4 regions of the Leclercia sp. CFBP8987 genome follow, and region 3 is predicted to be linked to each of the others. Evidence: predicted binding sites of a transcription regulator. Region 3 holds the regulator's gene; each other region holds the start of a gene.

Region 1 (5,553 bases), 2.1 Mb from region 3:
CGTCGTTAACCGGTGGGATCGCCGGTGCCGGACGCACTTCTTCAACGACGTTGCGGTTTTCCAGCTCGGTCAGACGCTGCTCCAGCAGGGCGATTTTCTCGCGGGTACGCAGCAGCACCTGCGTCTGTACGTCAAATTCTTCACGGCTGACCAGATCCAGACGCATCAGCTGCGACTGCAGCACCTGGCGGATCTTCTTCTCAACGTCATCACCGAATTCACGTACGCCTTTCGGCATAGATTCATGGACCTGGCGGGCAAGTTGTTCAATTTTTTTTGGGTCGATCATGGTAGTTCCCTTGAAGAAAAGGTGTTAACGACCATTGTAGCGCGTAACTGCGATCCTTAAACCAGATTTGTGTGAAGCTTATGCGTTGCCGAACATAATCATTAGCGTTATAGTTATCCCGCTTATTCTCAGGGCGGGGCGAAATTCCCCACCGGCGGTAAATCAGCTCTATGCTGAAAGCCCGCGAGCGCTTTGGGTGCAAACTCAAAGGTCAGCAGATCCGGTGTAATTCCGGGGCCGACGGTTAAAGTCCGGATGGGAGAGAGTAACGAACCAGTCGGGCGAGGCCCGCTCACGTTATTTTTTTGCCGCACAACGGCGCTCCTAAGACTGCCCTGATTCTGGTAACCATAATTTTAATGAGGTTTTTTTACCATGAATCAGACGCTCCTTTCCTCTTTTGGCACCTCTGCTGACCGTGTAGAACAGGCGCTTGCTGCGCTTCGCGAAGGTCGCGGCGTGATGGTGCTTGACGATGAAGATCGTGAAAACGAAGGCGATATGATTTTCGCCGCCGAAACCATGACCGTTGAGCAGATGGCACTGACCATCCGTCACGGCAGCGGCATCGTTTGCCTGTGTATCACCGAAGATCACCGTAAGCAGCTGGATCTGCCGATGATGGTAGAGAACAACACCAGCGCCTACGGAACCGGTTTTACCGTGACCATCGAAGCGGCCAGCGGTGTGACCACCGGCGTGTCTGCTGCTGACCGCGTAACCACCGTGCGTGCAGCCATTGCCGATGGCGCAAAACCTTCTGACCTGAACCGTCCGGGCCACGTATTCCCGCTGCGCGCGCAGCCGGGCGGCGTCCTGACCCGCGGCGGCCACACCGAAGCGACCATCGACCTGGTGACGCTGGCTGGCTTCAAGCCTGCCGGTGTGCTCTGTGAACTGACCAATGATGATGGCTCTATGGCGCGCGCGCCGGAGTGCATCGAGTTTGCCGGTAAGCACAACATGGCGGTAGTCACTATCGAAGATCTGGTGGCGTATCGCCAGGCGCACGAGCGCAAAGCCAGCTGATAACGCATCAATAAAAAACGCCGGGATAACCCGGCGTTTTTTTTAGCCTATTCCGGCCGTCTGGAGTAACACCAGACTGAGCCCCATCACCGACATCCCGCACAATACGCCATAGCTGGGATTGTTATTCGGGTCGATCTCTTTGGCGAGCGGCATCAGCTCATCCACCGACAGCGCCACCATAATGCCTGCTACCGCTGCCATAATGGCTGCCATCACCACCGGCGAAATCAGGCTGCCGAGGATCAACCACGCCAGCACCCCGCCGAGGATCTCCGCCATGCCGGAAATGCCTGCCCAGAACACCGCTTTACGCTTTGATCCCGTAGCTGCATAGACCGGGCCCGCCACTGCCAGCCCCTCAGGGATATTGTGCAGCGCCACTGCCAGCGCAATACCAAAACCTAACTCCAGATTGTTGCTGGCGGTCACGTAGGTGGCAACGCCTTCCGGAAAGTTGTGCAGGCTGATGCCCAGGGTCAGGAGCAGGGCGGTGCGCCGAAGGTTAGCGGGCAGCGGCTGACTCCCTTTTTGCATCAGGTCCTGCGGGTGCGCGTGGGGCAGCATTCTGTCCAGCGCAAAGTAGCCCAGCAGGCCAACGACAAACATCCCGTAGCCGAGCACCGGCGACATGCCTTCCGTGCCGAGGGCGGCGGGTAGCATCTCCATCAGGGAGATGAGCAGCATAATCCCGGCCGCAAAGCCGAGGGAAAAGGCCAGCACGCGGTTAGAGGGCTTCTGGCCCAGGACGCCGAGCATGGCGCCGATAAACGTGGCAGCACCAGCAAGAATAGTCAGAATCAGCGGAACTGACATTCACCTCTCCTTATGATAATGATTCTCATTAATATTAAAGGCTAAACTCGCACAATGCGAGAGGGTACAGTCGCCTTTACAGATCCCTTACATTCAAATTTCCTGATGATCTTCATCATGGTTATCTGAGTTCATCTTATCGGGTTAACGGTTAAGGTAAAGCTATCAAATCGACACCTTGTGTAAGGATATCATCATGACTTCTTCTCGTATGCCAGCACTGTTTGTGGGTCACGGCAGCCCAATGAATGTGCTGGAAGATAACGTCTACACCCGCGCCTGGCGGCATCTGGGCGAGACGTTGCCGCGTCCGAAGGCGATTGTGGTGGTCTCCGCGCACTGGTTTACCCGGGGCACCGGCGTCACCGCGATGGAAACCCCGAAAACCATCCATGATTTCGGTGGATTCCCGCAGGCGCTGTACGACACACACTATCCGGCACCGGGCTCCCCGGCGCTGGCGCAGCAGCTGGTGGATCTGCTGGCTCCGATCCCGGTCACCCTCGATAAAGAGGCGTGGGGCTTTGACCATGGCTCCTGGGGCGTGCTGATCAAGATGTATCCGGATGCCGACATCCCGATGGTGCAGCTCAGCATCGACAGCACCAAACCGGCGGCCTGGCACCTGGAGATGGGGCGTAAGCTCGCGTCTCTGCGTGACGAAGGCATTATGCTGGTGGCCAGTGGTAATGTAGTGCATAACCTGCGCACCGCTCGCTGGCACGGGGAAAGTACGCCTTATCCGTGGGCAACGTCATTTAATGATTACGTGAAAATGAACCTGAACTGGCAGGGGCCGGCAGAGGAGCATCCGTTGGTCAATTACCTGGCACACGACGGCGGCTCGCTCTCGAACCCGACGGCGGAACATTTCCTGCCGCTGCTCTATATCCTGGGCGCGTGGGATGGTCAGGAGCCGATTACCACACCGGTAGAGGGCATCGAGATGGGCAGTTTGAGTATGTTGTCGGTGCAGGTGGGGAAATAAAGGCAAAAAGGTAACAAGAGTTACCGTTTTTAGTGTTTGCACCCTCTCCCTGTGGGAGAGGGCCGGGGTGAGGGCATCACGCCGCACAATCCCGGCAATACGATTATTCCACGAAGATATGCGGATAGAACCGTGACAGATCCTGGGTGATCAGCGCCCGATCTTCACGAATACCAATCCCGGCGGGTTGATTGTTGATCAACCAGCTGCCGATCAGCATATAGCTGTCGCCATACTTCGGCAGTTGATAGAACTGCTGGACGATCATTCCCTCTTCGCCATACGGGCCTTCTACCGCTTCCACGGTGTTACCGTTTTCGATAATCGACACGTTGGCCCCCTCGCGGGAGAAAATCGGCTTTTTGACATACTTATCCATCTGCGGATAGTCATCTTCCGCGAAGTACGCTGGCAGCAGATTCGGATGGTCCGGGAACATCTCCCACAGCAGTGGCAGCAGGGCTTTGTTGGAGATAATGCTCTTCCACGCCGGTTCCAGCCAGCGCACGCCAGCATCTTCCAGCTTGGTAGAGAACACTTCGCGCAGCATGTATTCCCACGGATAGAGCTTGAACAGGTTGCTGATAACCTGATCCTGCGTATCGGTGAACTGGCCTCTTTCGCCCAGCCCGATATCTTCTATATAGAGAAACTCGCTGGCAACCTCGGCCTCGGCTGCGCAATCCTGCAGATACTGCACCGTGCCGCGATCTTCAACCGTGTCACGACAGCAGGCGAAGTGCAGCAGGTTGAAGCCGTGCTGCTCGCGCAGCTCAGCGAAACGCTCAATCAGCTTTTCCTGCAGGCTGTTGAACTGATCGCTGCCTTCAGGCAGGTTGCCCGCTGCGACCTGATCTTCGAGCCAGATATACTGGAAGAAAGCCGCTTCGTACAACGAGGTTGGCGTATCGGCGTTATTCTCGAGCATCTTCGGCTCACCGACGCCATCCCACGCCAGATCGAGGCGCGAATAGAGCGACGGCTGATGCGTCTGCCATGACTGACGCACAAAGCCCCAGGTGTGCTTCGGAATGCGGAATTTAGTCAGCAGCTCATCGCTGGCAATGACCTTCTCCACGACCTTCAGGCACATCTGATGCAGTTCAGCCGTCACCGCTTCCAGCTTTTCAACCTGGTCGAGTGTCAGCTTGTAATAGGCATCTTCACACCAGTACGGCTCGCCGTACATGGTGTGAAAGTTGAAACCGTATTCGGTGGCTTTTTCGCGCCAGTCCGGGCGCTCAACAATACTGACTCGTTCCATTATCAGCCGCCCATAGAGCGTGTTGAGGTGCCGGTCGCGCTACGCTGCATGGTGTTCTGTTTAGCAACAGAGTCACCGAAGCCGCCGCGGGTAACGGTATTCGTGGTCGCTGGTTTTGGCGCCATGGCGGTCTTAGGCACGTTCATGGTGCGGCCTGGTTGGGCAGCGCCGTAACCTTTGCCGCTGGCATCGGTGTACTGGCCGTAAGCTGGGCTGGCCGGGTTTTTCGAGCTGAACAGCGGCTGCTGTTTATAACCCGCGCCACCACCCATCAGACGGCCCATCATATAGCCCGCCATCAGCGGCATCCAGAAGCTGCCGCTGGACTGTGCCTGAGCCTGGTTTTCCGGGGCGGTACCCGCCTGAGCCGGTGCCTGCTGGCACTGACCTTCGCCAAATTCTGCCACGCAGTCTTCACGGCTGGCGTATTTCGGCGCGGTGCGTTCCGCTTCCTTCAGGGCGTTGTTGTAAGAGGCGGTACACTCCGCGCTTTTACCGGTGGCTGCAGCACAGTCATCGGCATTCTGATAGAGCGAAACCGTTTCGTCAGTTTGTTCACAGCCTGCCAGCATAAAAACAGCGGTAAACGCCAGGGCGACAGGGGTGAGATGACGCGCGTTCCAGCTTTTGCGGAACGAAGCGTGATTAATGGATTTTGTCCGTTTCATAATTGTCTTCCAGGACCCAGTGGTAAAACACAGAAAATAACGCTCAGAATAGAGGATGAGTGGTGGAAATTGAAGCGATCGGCGTCAAACAGGGGGATCTTTACGTTGGCTTACGTTTTTTTGTCGGGCAGGCAGGATTTAACCGGCCTGGTGAACCCAGGCCGGTATCATTATCAGTTGCTGGTAGTGCGTGCAGCGGCGGCAGTGTAACCGTCAGCAGAGGCATCCTGCTGTGGGTTTTCCGGGGCCACGGCTTCCGGGGTAGTGGAGATCGGTTTACCCAGGGCACCGTTCAGCGCCAGCAGATCCTGCTCGTTCAATGTACCCAACGCTTGCTTGATGTTCAGCTGGTTAATCAGGTAGTTGTAACGGGCATTGGAGAGCTGTTGTTTGGCGTTGTACAGCGTGGTGGTCGCGTCCAGCACGTCAACGATGGTACGGGTACCGACAGAGTAACCGGCTTCCGACGCATCCAGTGAGCTCTGGGCAGAGACCACGG
Region 2 (5,553 bases), 880 kb from region 3:
CTGCCCGGCAGGCGTACGCGGGCAAAAAGGCCCGGCGTGAACTGACGCTGCGCGTTATCCAGCAGCGCGCGCATGCGGATAGTGCCGGTACTCGGCGTTAGCTGATTATCCAGAAAATCCACTTTGCCCTGATGGGGATACCCCTCCTCGCCCGTCAGGCCAATCTCGACCGGTAGCGCCGTGTGATTGCTGGACGCACCCTGCCCGCTGCGGGCCAGATTTTGATAGTGAAGGTAGGTCGACTCATCCACGTCAAAGTAGACGTAAACCGTCTTCTGCGAGACCAGCGTGGTGAGGACGCTGGCGCTGTCACCCGCGGTGACAAGATTACCGCTGGTGATCAACGCGCGGCTGGCGCGGCCATCGATAGGCGCGGTGACTTTGGTGAAATCGAGGTTAAGTTGCGCGGCATCAACCGCCGCCTGTGCCGCGCGAATGTCGGCCTGCGCCTGGGTGGCAGCCGAACGACGCTGCTCCCACTCTTCGCGGGATACCACGTTGGTATTGACTAATTTATCGGTACGGTTCGCTTCACTACGCGCCAGGCTGGCCTGCGTTTTGGCTCTCGCCAGGTTCGCCTGCGCCTGTTCCAGTGCGGCGCGATAGGTTCGGTCATCAATAGTGAACAGCACCTCGCCCTTCTTCACTTCCTGGCCGTCGGTGTAATTCACTTTATCAATGTAGCCGGAAACGCGCGGGCGTAGCTGAACACTCTCCACCGCTTCGATCCGGCCGTTAAAGCTATCCCACTGGCTGATGGATTTCACGACCACGTTAGCTGCACTGACAGCGGGTGCTTGTGGCGTAGCGTTTTGCGCGACGCTGTCATCGCACCCGACGAGCAACACGGAGGCGAACATCGCCCCCAGTGCGCTCAGATGAAAGTTACCCCAGGTTTTTTGCAGGCTCATTATTTTTATTCCGGTAATTGTAGCCGCCGGGCAAGACGCAGGGGAGGCGCTGCGCTACTTCCTTTGTCCGGTGGCTGGCTTAAGGCCATTTGTGTCGTTCATCGCCACAAAACTGTAACAGTTGCGAATACACTATTCCCGGCGATTGTAGGAAGGCGCTTAATTAAGTGCAAGAATAATTGTTGCACTTAATGTGCTATTTGAGTCGATGTTAAAACACCCGTTTCGCTCAGGGATTTAAATGCAATAATAAAATTTGCAATTAACCGAAAAACGCGCCACCTTTAAATGCAACAGATAAAGATACCTTTATACAGGCAGCGTGAGGATAACCAGATGAACACTGGCGCATTTATGCATGATTTACTCGACTGGATCGACAACAACCTGGATAGCCGTCTGGATATTGAGTCCGTTGCCAGGCGTTCCGGCTACTCAAAATGGCATCTCCAGCGTCTGTTTAAGGAACATACTGGCTATCCCCTCGCCGGGTACATTCGCGCGCAAAAGCTGCAAAAATCGGTTGAGCGCTTAACCCGCAGCGACGAGCCGATTTTGAACGTGGCGATCGCACTGGGCTTTGACTCCCAGCAGTCCTTCAACCGCAGCTTTAAGCGTCAGTATGGTCAGGCGCCTGGGGCATGGCGGCGGAGTATGGGTGGCCCGGAAACGCAGGAGCTACGCCAGTAATGCATATTTTGCTGCAACGTTGATCTGTAGCCGCGACACTGTGTATAAACACGGTGCAGCGAGGTGCACGATGGCTGTTGCAAAGCGGAATGCAGATGGATGAAATGCAGGCTGAAAAGATCAGAAATTACTAACACTAAAAGCCATATTGGCTGAGCAATGCACCTCCACTAACTTGAGTTAGCATCAACTTAACCGAATTTTTAAGGAGTCTGTGACCAGACTCCGTTGATTATCACATTGAAATGCTAAAAATGCCCTCCGTGATTCAATTGCGAACTCCCAGGTGGCGGAGGGTTTACAGCAGGCGTTCACAGAGCGAAGAGCGTGTTGCGGGGTCGTCGGTTTCGAGCAGCACGCTGACCAGGGCGGCGCAGCGATCGGCGGACTCGAAGAGATCCATCTCCTCCAGATCCGGCTGGGTGATAAGTGGATGAATAATGCTTTCGTCAGAATGCAGATAAGTCAGGGCTAGGGTAGTAGCCATAATAAGGCATCCTCTTTATGCAGAAAATATAATCACCGATGAGTTCCTACGCCCGATTGCGGATGTGCCGCAACGCAGTGACTTTACGACCCTGAGGATATGAAGAAAAGCGTTAACCCTGAATTACCTAGGGTTACTTTGAGGTTTGCGAGACGTCTTCCAGAAAAGGCTGCCGGGGCATTTCGCTTGCCCGTCCTGTGAAACTGTTTATACCTGCCCTGCACCAAAAACCCCATAAACATCAAGCCATTATAGAAACATTTTTTAACACAACCTGTTTACATTGTAATGATTATTCATATCATCTTGATAATCACTATCACCTTGGCGGGTGATGTTCTTGCGGTGCCGGGCATTAGCGCCTCTGACACCTCGAAAAATCAGGATGATCATAATAATGAAACCGCGTTACCTCTGGGCTTTAAACCCGTGCTTGTTAATGATGTTAGCCGCTAATGCCTCGGCTGAAGGACAAAAAGAAGAGTCGCTGGTGGTCTCCGCCAGCCGCACAAACCACAGCATTACCGATATGGCGCAGACCACCTGGGTCATTGAACAGGCTGATATTGAACAGCAGGTTCAGGGTGGTAAAGAGCTTAAAGAGGTGCTGGCGCAGCTGATCCCCGGGATGGATGTCAGCAGCCAGGGGCGAACCAATTACGGTATGAATATGCGTGGCCGTTCGATGATGGTGATGGTCGACGGGGTGCGGTTAAACTCCTCGCGCAGCGACAGCCGCCAGCTGGACTCAATCGATCCGTTCAATATCTCCCGCATTGAAGTCATCTCCGGCGCAACCTCCCTCTACGGCGGCGGCAGTACCGGCGGCTTAATCAATATCGTCACCAAAAAGGGCCAGCCGGAAACGGAAGTCGAGTTCCAGACCGGCCTGAAGACGGGCTTCAATAGCCATAACGATAATGACGAAAACATCGCGGCGGCGTTCAGCGGCGGCAACGACAACGCTTCAGGGCGGCTTTCCGTCGCGTATCAGCGCTTTGGCGGCTGGTACGACGGCAAAGGCAACGAGGTGAACATTGATAATACCCAGACCGGTTTGCAATACTCTGACCGTCTGGACGTGATGGGCACCGGCACCCTGAATATCGATGACCACCAGCAACTGCAGCTCACCACGCAGTATTACAAAAGTGAATCCGACGGTAAGCACGGTCTCTATCTTGGCGAGAACTTCTCGGCAGTGACCGGTTCCGGCGACGCTTACAACAAAAACAATCTCGACTCCGACCGTATTCCGGGCACCGAACGCCACCTGATCAACCTGCAATATTCCAACACCGATTTCTGGGGCCAGGATCTGCTCGCTCAGATTTACTACCGCGATGAAAGCCTGACCTACTACCCCTTCCCTACGCTTGCAGGCGGCCGGGTCACCAACATTGGTGCATCCCAGCAAAAGACCGATTTCTACGGGGGCAAACTCACCCTCAACAGCAAACCGCTGGATGCGTTGACCCTGACATGGGGTGTCGATGCCGAGCATGAAACCTTCGACGCCAATCAGCAATTCTTCGACCTTAACAAAGCGGCAGCCAGCGGGGGTATGAAGCTGGATAATGCCTACAACGTGGGACGCTATCCGGGTTACAGCATCACCAACCTCGCTCCGTTCCTGCAATCGAGCTACGACTTCTCCGCGATCACCCTGAGCGGCGGCGTGCGCTATCAGTATACGGAAAACAAGGTCGATGACTTTATTGGTTACGCCCAACAACAGGGTATTGCCACCGGCAGAGCCTCCTCGGCAGATGCTGTGCCAGGCGGGAAAACCGACTACAACAACCTGCTGTTTAACGCCGGTATCCTGGGTCATCTGACCGAGCGCCAGCAGCTGTGGTTCAACTTCTCCCAGGGCTTTGAGATCCCGGATCTGGCGAAATATTACGGCTCCGGCACCTATCAACTGGTAAACGGCCATTATCGTCTGGTCAACAGCGTGAACGTGAATGACTCAAAACTCGACGGCATTAAGGTTGATGCGTACGAGCTGGGTTGGCGCTACACCGGGGACAACCTGCGCACGCAGATCGCCGGATACTATTCGCTTTCCGACAAAACCATCAACATCAATAAAAGCGACATGACCATCAACGTCGAAGATGACGAGCGTCGCATCTACGGTGTTGAGGGTCAGGTGGATTATTTCTTCACCGACAGCGCGTGGAGCACCGGCACCAACTTCAACCTCATCAAATCAGAAACCCGCGTCGACGGAAAATGGGAGAAACTGACGGTAGATAGCGCCAGCCCGTCCAAGATGAGCGCCTGGGTCACCTGGGCCCCGGGCGACTGGACCTTGCGTCTGCAAAGTACGCAGACGTTTGATTTGTCTGACGAAGCCGGTAAGCACATTGATGGCTATAACACCGCTGACTTCATCGGCAGTTATCTTCTGCCGGTGGGCAAGCTGAGCTTTAGCGTCGAAAACCTGCTGGATGAAGACTACACCACCGCATGGGGACAGCGGGCACCGGGTCTTTACAGCCCAACCTACGGCGCTGAGAACCTCTATACCTACAAAGGTCGCGGTCGTACCTTCGGCCTGAACTACTCGGTCTTATTCTGATACGCATTAACTGCCGCCTGCATAGCGGGCGGCAGTTGACAGATGTCATTACCCCGGTAAGAATGCTGTACATTAAAACAGTATTTAAGGGGATATATGATGTTCGTTGAACTGGTTTACGACAAAAGAAATGTTGCGGGACTCCCCGGTGCAAGGGAGATCATCCTGGCTGAGTTAACCACCCGGGTGCACCGGATCTTTCCGGATGCCGAGGTGAAGGTAAAACCGATGCAGGCCAACGGCCTGAACAGCGATGCCAGTAAAAGCGATCGAGAGAAGCTGAACCGCATGCTGGAGGAGATGTTTGACGAAGCAGATATGTGGCTGGTTGCGGAGTGATTTAACGATCCGGAGACCGCTTCGTGGCAGAAGCAGACGTGATTAAAACCAGCGTCTATAATCCAGAACGTTTGCAAAAAAGCGCTGCTTTGAGGTTTCCGACATGACGACCTTCCATCAACTGACTGCCACCAGCCTGCGTGGCGAGCACATCTCTATGGCCGACTATGCAGGTAAGGTCGTTCTGGTGGTGAATACCGCCAGCCATTGTGGCTTCACGCCGCAATACGCAGGCCTTGAGATGCTCTACAAAAAATATGCCGATCAGGGGCTGGTAGTACTGGGTTTCCCCTGCAACCAGTTCGGTAAGCAGGAACCCGGCGGTGCCGACGACATTGCGCAGACCTGTAACATTAACTACGGTGTGAGCTTTCCGATGTTCGGGAAAGTGGAGGTTAACGGCCCCGCAACGCACCCGGTGTTTCGTTACCTGAAAGCGGAACTGCCCGGCGTGCTGGGTGGGCGGATCAAGTGGAACTTCACTAAGTTCCTGATTGGACGCGACGGTAAACCGCTCAAGCGTTTTGCACCGATTTCTA
Region 3 (5,553 bases):
TGAATACAAGTCGTTGGGAGTATAAGGTCAAAACCCAACAGCGGATAGCGTCAAGCCAGAATGGCGGCAAAAGTCAGAATTAACTGTTTCCTTGCAGCCGGGCGGCAGAATGGTCAACATGATACCCTAACCTGACATACGTAAAAAAAGAACTTTGCCATGAAATTGAATACCCGAGCGCAATCTGCACAATCGCCGCACAATAATTCTCCCATCGTCCTGGTGCATGGCCTGTTTGGCAGCCTGGATAACCTTGGCGTGCTGGCACGGGATCTGGTGACCGACCACGCGCTGCTGCAGGTGGATATGCGCAACCACGGTCTGTCGCCGCGCTCGGCAGAGATGACCTACGCCGACATGGCCCAGGATCTGCTGGATACGCTGGATGAGCACAATATTGAAAAGGCGATCATGATAGGTCACTCAATGGGCGGCAAAGCGGTCATGGCGTTGACGGCCATAGCCCCGGAGCGGATTGCCGGGCTGGTGGTGATCGACGTCGCCCCAGTGGATTACGACGTACGCCGCCACGATGAGATCTTCGCTGCCATCAATGCCGTCACCGACGCCGGGGTCAGCACCCGCCAGCAGGCCGCGGCGCTGATGCGTGAACATCTGGATGAAGAGGGCGTGGTGCAGTTCCTGCTGAAATCCTTCGTCGACGGCGCGTGGCGCTTCAACGTGCCGGTTCTCTGGGATCGGTATGACCAGATCGTCGGCTGGCAGCCGGTCCCGGCGTGGCCGCACTCTACCCTGTTCATCACTGGCGGCAATTCCCCGTATGTCACCGAAGCGTACCGCGATGCGCTGCTGGCGCAATTCCCTCAGGCCAAAGCGCATGTCATTGCCGGGGCCGGACACTGGGTTCATGCTGAAAAACCGGACGCGGTGCTGCGCGCTATCCGCCGTTACCTCGCTGACATCAATAATTGATTAAAAAGAGAGCGACTGGTCGCCGGCAGGCCTCCAGTCGTTGGCGTGCCGTTTTCGGTGATGTATGATGGCGCGCTTATCGCCCGGGCATTAGCAGGGTGTCTTGTTTCCCCCGAAGTCTCAGAATCATGGCCAAAGAACACACGGACCGCACGACAATAGATCTGTTCGCGAATGAGCGTCGCCCGGGACGACCGAAAACCAATCCGCTATCGCGTGATGAACAGCTGCGCATTAATAAGCGCAATCAGCTTAAACGCGATAAAAGTCGTGGGCTTAAACGCGTCGAGCTGAAACTGAATGCTGACGCTGTCGATGCGCTGAATGAGCTGGCGAATGCCCGTGATATCAGCCGCAGTGAGCTTATCGAAGAGATGCTGATCGCGCAGCTCGAGAAATGGCACGGCAAGGTTTAACTCAGAAAACTCCCCTTCTTGTTGCTTTCATGTAGCACAGAGTGCAGTCCTGCGTGATAGCAGTTTCCGCAGGCTTCTCTGTTCTGCTATGATTGCCCTTATCCGTGGCTAAATTGCGCCACCATACCATTAAGTATCAAGAGGTTATTTTACTCATGGCAATCATCGGCATTTTTTTCGGCAGCGACACGGGTAACACCGAAAACATCGCAAAAAACATTCAAAAACAGTTAGGTAAAGACGTTGCCGATGTGCATGACATTGCGAAAAGCAGCAAAGAAGATATCGAAGGTTACGATATTCTGCTGCTGGGCATCCCGACCTGGTATTACGGTGAAGCGCAGTGTGACTGGGACGACTTCTTCCCGTCTCTGGAAGAGATCGACTTCAACGGCAAGCTGGTAGCCCTGTTCGGCTGTGGCGATCAGGAAGACTACGCAGAATACTTCTGCGATGCCCTCGGCACCATTCGCGACATCATTGAGCCACGCGGCGCGGTGATTGTGGGCCACTGGCCAACCGCTGGTTACCACTTCGAAGCCTCTAAAGGTCTGGCCGATGATAACAACTTCGTGGGTCTGGCTATCGACGAAGACCGTCAGCCGGAACTGACCGCTGAGCGCGTGGACAAATGGGTTAAACAAATCCGCGAAGAACTGCACCTCGACGACATCCTCAACGCTTGATGATGTCGCGGCGCAACGCTAAAGTTGCGCCGCATTGATAGGTAATTCCAATCAAAATAATTGCTACAAATTTTTAACTTTTGCTGCCATACCTGTACAATGATCCAGGAGTAAACGGGGAACCTTGTAACAACTTTGTTGGCGGTACCTCGTTTTTATAAGCATACTTTACTTGAGACTTGCAGTTTTCATTACGTCATGGCAGTTCTATAATGAGACGCATTATCCCAGGTGCATTTTCTGTCACTTCTTCTTTAGAAGTGAATCGTTTAGCAACAGGACAGATTCCGCATGACTGACAACAACACCGCATTAAAGAAGGCCGGACTGAAAGTCACGCTTCCACGGTTAAAAATCCTGGAAGTGCTTCAGGGTCCGGATAACCATCATGTCAGTGCGGAAGACTTATACAAGCGTCTGATCGACATGGGCGAAGAGATTGGTCTGGCTACCGTTTACCGTGTACTGAACCAGTTCGACGATGCAGGCATCGTCACGCGTCATAATTTCGAAGGCGGTAAATCCGTGTTTGAACTGACGCAGCAGCATCACCACGATCACCTGATTTGCCTCGACTGCGGCAAAGTGATCGAATTCAGCGATGATTCCATCGAATTACGCCAGCGCGAAATTGCCGCACGTCACGGCATTCGCCTGACCAACCACAGTCTGTACCTGTACGGTCACTGTGCCGAAGGCGACTGTCGCGAAAATGACCACGCGCACGACACGAAGTAATCCCTGCATCGACACTGAGCCAACCTGACGGTTGGCTTTTTTTTTGCCTTTTTACAGGCAAAAAAAGAGCCCGGTGGCGCTACGCTTACGCGGGCCTACGGGCTCAGTTCCGGCAGTTTGCACCACCGGGCGTGGCAAAAAGCAGATTACTTCGCGTTGTTGCTGCGGATCTCCTGCCAGATTTTATCGCAGTTTTTGGTCACGTCCTGATTGTTACCCGTTTTACGCGCCTGAATACAGGCCTGGTAATCCGCCACTCTGACGGTTTCCTGGGTCGCAAACTGTTCGTGTGCCTTCTCCTGGCGCAGCACGTCCAGTACGCTCTGGCAGGCCTCGATCTTTTCTGGCGAACCTTCAGCGGTATTGATGCACGCGCTGTAGGCCTCTTTCAGACGCGTGTCTTCTTTCTGGGTCTGGGGTTGTGCGCAGGCGGCCAGTCCTGATGCCAGCACCGCGACCAGTACGATTTTTTTCAGCATAACGGTCTCCAGTCAGGCGGGGAATTCCCCGCCCGGATTGTCATCAGAAGATGGTGAATGGGGCGATAACCATAAACTTCACGTCACGCTCATCCTGGAAGATGTTGCCGTAGCCGCCGCCGTAGCTTGGGATATCGGAATGGTTGTCATACTGCGTGAAGTGCAGTTTGAACATAGTCCCTTTCGCGCGGCCATCCTGCAGGGTGTAGATCGCATCCAGGCTGTAGGCCGATTCCTTGATCTTGTTCGAGGCGATATCTTCACGCTGACCGGCACTGTTGATTAACCAGTCGGCCGGTTTCGCATCCCAGGCGTAGACATAAGACGCGCCAACGCTCCAGCCCGCCAGATTCCAGTTGCTCAGATCGTACATGGCGCCGAAGAAGACCGCTTTTTCGCCGTTGGCGTTAAAGTCGGAGCGGTTATCCCACCACACGTCCAGACGACCGTTGGAAGACGCATAGGTTGGGGTCATACGCTGCAGGAAGTAACCCTGCTGCCCTTCTGCCTTGACGTAAGTCCCTTCCAGACGTAAATCGACCTGCCCGACTTTGTAACCCAGGGTCAGCGCCTGTAGCCAGGCCGTACCGTCGTAGATATCGTTCACGGTGCCGCTGTCGGCTTTATCACGCGTGCCGTAGAACTGATAGGTGGTAGAGAGCGGACCGCCGACGATATCCAGCTTATAGCTGGCTTTGGCAAAGTACTGATCGATGAAGCCTTCAGCCTGACCAAAAGCGGCTTCCAGGATCAGGTTATTTTTGAAATCGTACTTCGCGCCGAAGGAGTGGAGATAGTCGACGCGGGTTTTTCGGTCATTCTGATAGAACTTGTCCATCTCGAGATGCCACGGCGCTTTGTACTCGTTGGTCCACATATAAGAGAAGCTCAACGCACCGCTATCGCCGTAGTCAAAGTTGGCCCCGGCTTCGGCACCCTGATAGGTACCCGGCATAAAGCTCCAGTGCGGCGCTAACAGGGTTTGACCGGTTGGCTGTAACCAGCCGCCGCGGGCCCAGGCCGGACCGTATTTAAATTTTGCTGCCGCTTTATACAGGCTGATCCCGCTCTTATCGCCGGACCAGTCCTCTTTATAGGCTTTGTTGCTGGAGGAGAAAGCGATTTCGTTCGGGTGGCCGCTGTCGCCGTTTTCCGCCATTTCGATGGCAGTGAAGGCAGCCAGATCAAGGCCGAACATGTCAGCGGCATAGCCGGACTGGAAATCAAGATTGGCGTTCCAGGTGGAGTGAGCGAGGTTAGTTTTATATTTATCTGACTCAACATCTTTACGGTCACGTTCACGCTGCCAGTAATAGATACCGCCCGTGAGGGTTGAATCATCAATGAAACCTTCGGCCTGAGCTTCCGGAGAAATCACCCAGCCTGACATTGCTGTAACACCGGCGATAGCCAGCGCAAGCGTACTACGTTTGCCACTAAACGTACGCATAATTAATCCTCTTTGACGTATTAAAAGCGCCTAAAACGGCGAAAAACAAAAAAGTTAAAAGTGGAGGTAAGCGGAAATACCCGCTTACATCTCCTGCCCTTAGACTATTTTTCGCGACGCGAATTATCAACGCTTTTCAGCGATCAAAAGTCAGGATTATGACAAAGCGCACATATTTGGTTGCGGTTTGTAACAAAGGAAATGAGGAAGAATATTTATTTAAAATAATCTTCAGAATGAGCGATTTATTTTTAATAAATAAAGATTACATACCCTGCCCGGCCGTATTAGCGATTAATTTGCGAAAAGGAAGAGAAAGCGAACCGTTTTAAGAAACAGAATTAATTCGCAACGCGAAGATTTAAAAGACTAACGGCTTATGGCAGGCCAAAAAAAACGCCGCAGTGCGCGGCGTTTTTTACAGGAAAAAGGGAATTATTCGCCCGCTTTCGCCCATGTATCACGCAGACCGACGGTGCGGTTAAATACCAGTTTGTCGGCGGTGGCATAGCGGCTGTCGAGGCAGAAGTAGCCTTCGCGCTCGAACTGATACGCATGACCGGCAACGGCAGCTTTCAGGGATGGCTCGGCAAAGCCCTGCTTGATCACCAGTGAATCCTGGTTAATCACCTGCAGGAAGTCCTCGGCGGCACCCGGGTTTGGCACGCTGAACAGACGATCGTAAAGGCGGATTTCAACCGGCAGCGCATGAGCCGCGCTCACCCAGTGGATAACACCTTTCACCTTGCGACCGTCGGCTGGATCCTTGCTCAGGGTCTCAGCATCGTAGGTGCAGAAGATAGTGGTGATAGTGCCTTCTGCGTCTTTTTCGACACGCTCGGCTTTGATCA
Region 4 (5,553 bases), 1.8 Mb from region 3:
CACGGTTAGCTTTTTTAGCACCAGTGGTAACCTGAACGGCACGGTAGCCATCGTTAGCCAGGTCTTTAACCTGAGTAACGCGGTTTGCTTCAACTTCGATTACGGTTACTGGGATAGATACGCCATCTTCAGTGAAGATGCGGGTCATGCCCACTTTTTTACCGACTAAACCAATCATTGTATCAACCTCTCAATCGCTCGATGACCTGATTAACCCAGGCTGATCTGCACGTCTACACCGGCAGCCAGATCCAGACGCATCAGAGCATCAACGGTTTTCTCGGTTGGCTCAACGATGTCAACCAGACGCTTGTGAGTGCGGATTTCGTACTGATCACGCGCGTCTTTGTTAACGTGCGGAGAGATCAGAACGGTAAAGCGCTCTTTGCGGGTCGGCAGCGGGATCGGACCACGGACTTGCGCACCAGTGCGCTTAGCAGTCTCGACGATTTCCGCGGTTGATTGATCGATCAGACGATGATCAAACGCTTTAAGACGGATACGGATTCTTTGGTTCTGCATGAGACCAGAGCTCCAATTATTTTATAAACGAAAATGATTACTACTCAAACCCATTACGATTGATGGGAGAGTGTAACCGTTCTTACGTAGCTCCCCAATTGGGAGCATTGTTAGGCAACGAAAAACAGTATTGCCTGGGTTCAGATTGAACCAGCTGTCAATTACGACAAGCCCGCGCATTATACGTAAATCTGAGCAGGACGCAAGCCCCGTTTAGGAAATAGACGGGACAGGTCAGTTTTGCATGGCGGCTCGTAAAAACGATGTAACGTTGCGACGGTAAGACGTTAGTCGGGAAGGCTTCACGCAGGGTTGAGTTTTGCGGTTTGTTTAACCCCAGGAATTGAGTGGAGTATGGCCGTACAGATTTCATAGAGGCCATTAACGATGCTCACTACCCTCCCCTTCCTTGTTGTCTACCTGGGTTTAACCTGCTTATTAGTTCGTGAGGATATCCGTTCGCATCTGCTTCCGGACAGATACCTCTGTCCACTACTCTGGGCAGGTCTGCTCTATCACCTCTGTCTTCAACCCGATTTTCTGGCCAGCGCGGTCTTAGGTGCAATAACGGGTTACGCCGGCTTTGCGATTATTTATTGGGCTTACAAACTGATACGTAAACGTGAGGGGCTGGGATACGGCGACGTGAAATATCTGGGGGCGCTGGGCGCATGGCATGGCTGGTGTGTGCTTCCTGCTCTGGCCTTATCGGCAGCTTTGCTGGCGATTCTCTATCTATTGATACGCTCCCTGTTTAAACCCGAAGAACAGATATTAAAAAACCCACTGCCCTTTGGACCTTTCATGGCGGCAGCAGGTTTAATTATGGGTGGGCCAAGCCTGATCAGCTTTCCACTTTAATCTGCGACTGGAGATAATTCTGCAGACCGATTTTACCGATTAGATCCAGCTCCGTTTCCAGCCAGTCGATATGTCCTTCTTCATCAGCCAGGATCTGAATCATCATATCGCGGCTGACGTAATCGTGAACGCTGTCCGCGTAAGCGATAGCTTCACGCAGATCTTTTGCGCCTTCGAGTTCCAGCGTCAGATCGGATCGCAGCATCTCTTCGACATCTTCACCGATACCCAGCTTGCCGAGATCCTGCAGGTTGGGGATCCCCTCAAGAAACAAAATACGCTCGATGTACTTATCGGCGTGTTTCATTTCATCAATGGATTCATGGTATTCGACGTCGTTGAGGCGAGTCAGACCCCAGTTCTTGAACATTCTCGCGTGGAGAAAGTATTGATTGATTGCGACAAGCTCATTTCCCAATAATTTATTGAGATAACTTATGATTTTAATATCACCTTTCATTATAGTCCCTCCGCTTCCACTTATTGAAGCGTAGATGGGGCTACAGAGATGTCAAAAAAAAGAATGAGCCTCAGGCAATCTCTTTGAATTCCGGGATCTGCATCAATTCGTCCTGCATGATCTCGCGGGCAGCGCGAACGCACTTACCGCATTGATTTCCCACCGGAACAAACTTACGCAGCTGCTGAAAAGATTGTGGTTGAAACTGGCGAACGGCCTGACGGATTTTTTTATCACTCACACCATTACATAAACAAACGTACATAACCACTCCCGTTCAAAATATGCGCAAAGTGTAAGTGAGAATAATTATGATTACAATAGCACAAGCACGAAGAGGCGGGGCGGGAGCCAACAAAAAATGCGAAAATTTGTGACAGGGAGAAATGTAAGACAACAAAAAAGGACGCCGAAGCGTCCTTTTTAATTCAGGGATAATTAATTAGCCCAGAACTTTAGCAACAACACCCGCGCCAACGGTACGGCCACCTTCGCGGATTGCGAAGCGCAGACCATCGTCCATCGCGATTGGGTGGATCAGGGTAACAACCATCTTGATGTTGTCGCCTGGCATTACCATCTCAACGCCTTCTGGCAGTTCGATGGTACCGGTCACGTCAGTAGTACGGAAGTAGAACTGTGGACGGTAGCCTTTGAAGAACGGAGTATGACGGCCGCCTTCGTCTTTGGACAGGATGTACACTTCAGATTCGAACTTGGTGTGCGGCTTGATAGAGCCTGGCTTAGCCAGAACCTGGCCACGCTGGATCTCTTCACGCTTGATACCACGCAGCAGAACGCCGCAGTTCTCGCCTGCACGACCTTCGTCCAGCAGTTTGCGGAACATTTCAACGCCAGTACAGGTTGATTTCGCAGTATCTTTGATACCAACGATTTCAACTTCTTCACCTACTTTGATGATACCGCGCTCTACACGACCGGTAACAACAGTACCACGGCCGGAGATAGAGAATACGTCTTCGATAGGCAGCAGGAACGGCTTGTCAATCGCACGCTCTGGCTCTGGGATGTAGGAATCCAGGTAGCCAGCCAGTTCGATGATTTTCTCTTCCCACTGTGCTTCGCCTTCCAGCGCTTTCAGTGCAGAACCACGAACGATTGGGGTGTCGTCGCCCGGGAAGTCGTACTGGGACAGAAGTTCACGAACTTCCATCTCAACCAGTTCCAGCAGCTCTTCGTCATCAACCATGTCGCATTTGTTCAGGAACACGATGATGAAAGGAACGCCTACCTGACGACCCAGCAGGATGTGCTCACGGGTCTGAGGCATAGGGCCGTCAGTCGCAGCAACAACCAGGATCGCGCCGTCCATCTGCGCAGCACCGGTGATCATGTTTTTAACATAGTCGGCGTGGCCCGGGCAGTCTACGTGTGCGTAGTGGCGAGTCGGGGTGTCATATTCAACGTGGGAAGTGTTGATGGTGATACCACGAGCTTTTTCTTCTGGTGCGTTATCGATCTGGTCGAATGCACGAGCAGAACCACCGTAGGTTTTAGCCAGAACGGTAGTGATTGCAGCGGTCAGGGTAGTTTTACCGTGGTCAACGTGGCCGATAGTACCAACGTTGACGTGCGGTTTTGTACGTTCAAATTTTTCTTTAGACACGGCTATATTCCTTACTATAGTGCCCCCTCACCGAAGGGGCACGGGACTTAGATTTTAACCCTACGGCTTATTTACCACGGGCTTCAATTACGGCCTGAGCAACGTTGTTCGGCGCATCATCATACTTCAGGAACTCCATGGAGTAAGAAGCACGACCTTTGGTCAGAGAACGCAGCTGAGTTGCATATCCGAACATTTCAGACAGCGGAACTTCAGCATGAATCTGAACACCAGTAGCGTTAGATTCCTGACCTTTCAGCTGACCACGACGACGGCTAAGGTCACCGATAACGTCACCGGTATTCTCTTCCGGAGTTTCTACTTCAACCTTCATGATCGGCTCAAGCAGAACTGGTTTCGCTTTCTTAAAGCCTTCTTTAAAGGCGATAGAAGCGGCCAGTTTAAACGCCAGTTCAGAGGAGTCAACGTCATGGTAAGAACCGAAGTGCAGACGAACACCCATGTCTACAACCGGGTAACCAGCCAGTGGACCAGACTTCAGCTGCTCCTGGATGCCTTTATCAACGGCAGGGATGTATTCACCAGGAATTACACCACCTTTGATGTCGTTGATGAACTCGTAACCTTTAGGGTTAGAGCCCGGCTCCAGTGGGTACATGTCGATCACAACGTGACCATACTGACCACGACCACCAGACTGCTTAGCGTGTTTACCTTCAACATCGGTAACTTTCTGACGAATCGCTTCACGGTAAGCAACCTGAGGTTTACCTACGTTAGCTTCAACGTTGAATTCACGCTTCATACGGTCAACGATGATGTCGAGGTGCAGTTCACCCATACCAGCGATGATGGTCTGGTTAGATTCTTCATCAGTCCATACGCGGAATGATGGGTCTTCTTTAGCCAGACGGCCCAGAGCCAGACCCATTTTTTCCTGGTCAGCTTTGGTTTTCGGTTCTACTGCGATGGAGATTACCGGTTCCGGGAATTCCATACGCTCAAGAATGATCACGTTATCCGGATCACAGATGGTGTCACCTGTAGTCACGTCTTTCAGGCCGATTGCCGCAGCAATGTCGCCCGCGCGAACTTCTTTGATCTCTTCACGCTTGTTAGCATGCATCTGAACGATACGGCCAAAACGCTCACGAGCTGATTTAACCGGGTTGTATACGGTATCACCAGAGTTAACCACGCCAGAGTACACGCGGAAGAACGTCAGGTTACCTACAAACGGGTCGGTAGCGATTTTGAATGCCAGTGCAGCAAACGGCTCGTCATCACTAGCATGACGCTCGGATGGGGTATCTTTACCGTCATCCAGCATACCGTTGATTGCAGGTACGTCAGTCGGAGCTGGCAGGTAATCAATTACCGCATCCAGCATCGCCTGAACACCTTTGTTCTTGAACGCAGAACCACAGGTTACCAGGATGATTTCGTTGTTCAGAACGCGCTGACGCAGAGCTGTTTTGATCTCTTCTTCAGTCAGTTCTTCGCCACCCAGGTATTTCTCCATCAGGTCTTCTGAAGCTTCTGCAGCGGACTCGATCAGGTTCTGGTGCCATTCGTCAGCCAGGTCCTGCATGTCAGCCGGGATATCTTCATATTCGAAGGTAACGCCCTGATCAGCATCGTTCCAGTTGATGGCTTTCATTTTCACCAGGTCGATAACGCCGGTGAAGCCTTCTTCAGCACCAATTGCCAGCTGCAGCGGAACAGGGTTCGCGCCCAGACGGGATTTGATCTGACCAACAACTTTCAGGAAGTTTGCACCCATGCGGTCCATTTTGTTAACGAACGCAATGCGTGGAACTTTGTATTTGTTTGCCTGACGCCATACGGTTTCAGACTGTGGCTGAACACCACCAACTGCGCAGTAAACCATTACCGCACCATCAAGAACACGCATGGAACGTTCTACTTCGATAGTGAAGTCAACGTGCCCCGGGGTGTCGATGATGTTTACGCGATGCGGTTCATACTGCTTAGCCATACCAGACCAGAATGCAGTAGTCGCTGCGGAGGTAATGGTAATACCACGCTCCTGCTCCTGCTCCATCCAGTCCATGGTAGCGGCGCCGTCATGAACTTCACCGATTTTATGGTTTACACCGGT

Evidence for each region. The regulator Fur, encoded in region 3, represses iron uptake genes when iron is present. The targets are predictions, from matches to a motif close to ATAATAATGAGAACNACTATCAA.
Region 1: a site for Fur is predicted at 2,147-2,169, ahead of zupT (zinc transporter ZupT). Genes of this name have one in related genera too.
Region 2: a site for Fur is predicted at 2,389-2,411, ahead of SOM40_RS10625 (TonB-dependent siderophore receptor). Genes of this name have one in related genera too.
Region 4: a site for Fur is predicted at 2,143-2,165, ahead of bfd (bacterioferritin-associated ferredoxin). Genes of this name have one in related genera too.

The regions. Positions count from the first base shown of each region.
Region 1 covers NZ_CM188255.1:4,135,350-4,140,902, reverse strand. The annotation lists gene ubiK (ubiquinone biosynthesis accessory factor UbiK) at 1-289, opposite strand, end outside; FMN riboswitch at 410-560, shown strand; gene ribB (3,4-dihydroxy-2-butanone-4-phosphate synthase) at 665-1,318, shown strand; gene zupT (zinc transporter ZupT) at 1,361-2,134, opposite strand; gene ygiD (4,5-DOPA-extradiol-dioxygenase) at 2,331-3,122, shown strand; gene SOM40_RS19870 (glutathionylspermidine synthase family protein) at 3,226-4,386, opposite strand; gene SOM40_RS19865 (DUF1190 family protein) at 4,389-5,054, opposite strand; gene tolC (outer membrane channel protein TolC) at 5,228-5,553, opposite strand, start outside.
Region 2 covers NZ_CM188255.1:2,191,256-2,196,808, reverse strand. The annotation lists gene oqxA (multidrug efflux RND transporter periplasmic adaptor subunit OqxA) at 1-911, opposite strand, end outside; gene SOM40_RS10635 (helix-turn-helix domain-containing protein) at 1,248-1,601, shown strand; gene SOM40_RS10630 (hypothetical protein) at 1,900-2,088, opposite strand; gene SOM40_RS10625 (TonB-dependent siderophore receptor) at 2,486-4,675, shown strand; gene SOM40_RS10620 (DinI family protein) at 4,775-5,014, shown strand; gene SOM40_RS10615 (glutathione peroxidase) at 5,118-5,553, shown strand, end outside.
Region 3 covers NZ_CM188255.1:1,315,684-1,321,236, reverse strand. The annotation lists gene ybfF (esterase) at 160-933, shown strand; gene ybfE (LexA regulated protein) at 1,062-1,349, shown strand; gene fldA (flavodoxin FldA) at 1,505-2,035, shown strand; gene fur (ferric iron uptake transcriptional regulator) at 2,327-2,773, shown strand; gene chiQ (ChiQ/YbfN family lipoprotein) at 2,920-3,249, opposite strand; gene chiP (chitoporin ChiP) at 3,296-4,702, opposite strand; gene glnS (glutamine--tRNA ligase) at 5,138-5,553, opposite strand, start outside.
Region 4 covers NZ_CM188255.1:4,417,038-4,422,590, forward strand. The annotation lists gene rplC (50S ribosomal protein L3) at 1-178, opposite strand, end outside; gene rpsJ (30S ribosomal protein S10) at 211-522, opposite strand; gene SOM40_RS21310 (prepilin peptidase) at 910-1,383, shown strand; gene bfr (bacterioferritin) at 1,367-1,843, opposite strand; gene bfd (bacterioferritin-associated ferredoxin) at 1,914-2,108, opposite strand; gene tuf (elongation factor Tu) at 2,286-3,470, opposite strand; gene fusA (elongation factor G) at 3,538-5,553, opposite strand, start outside.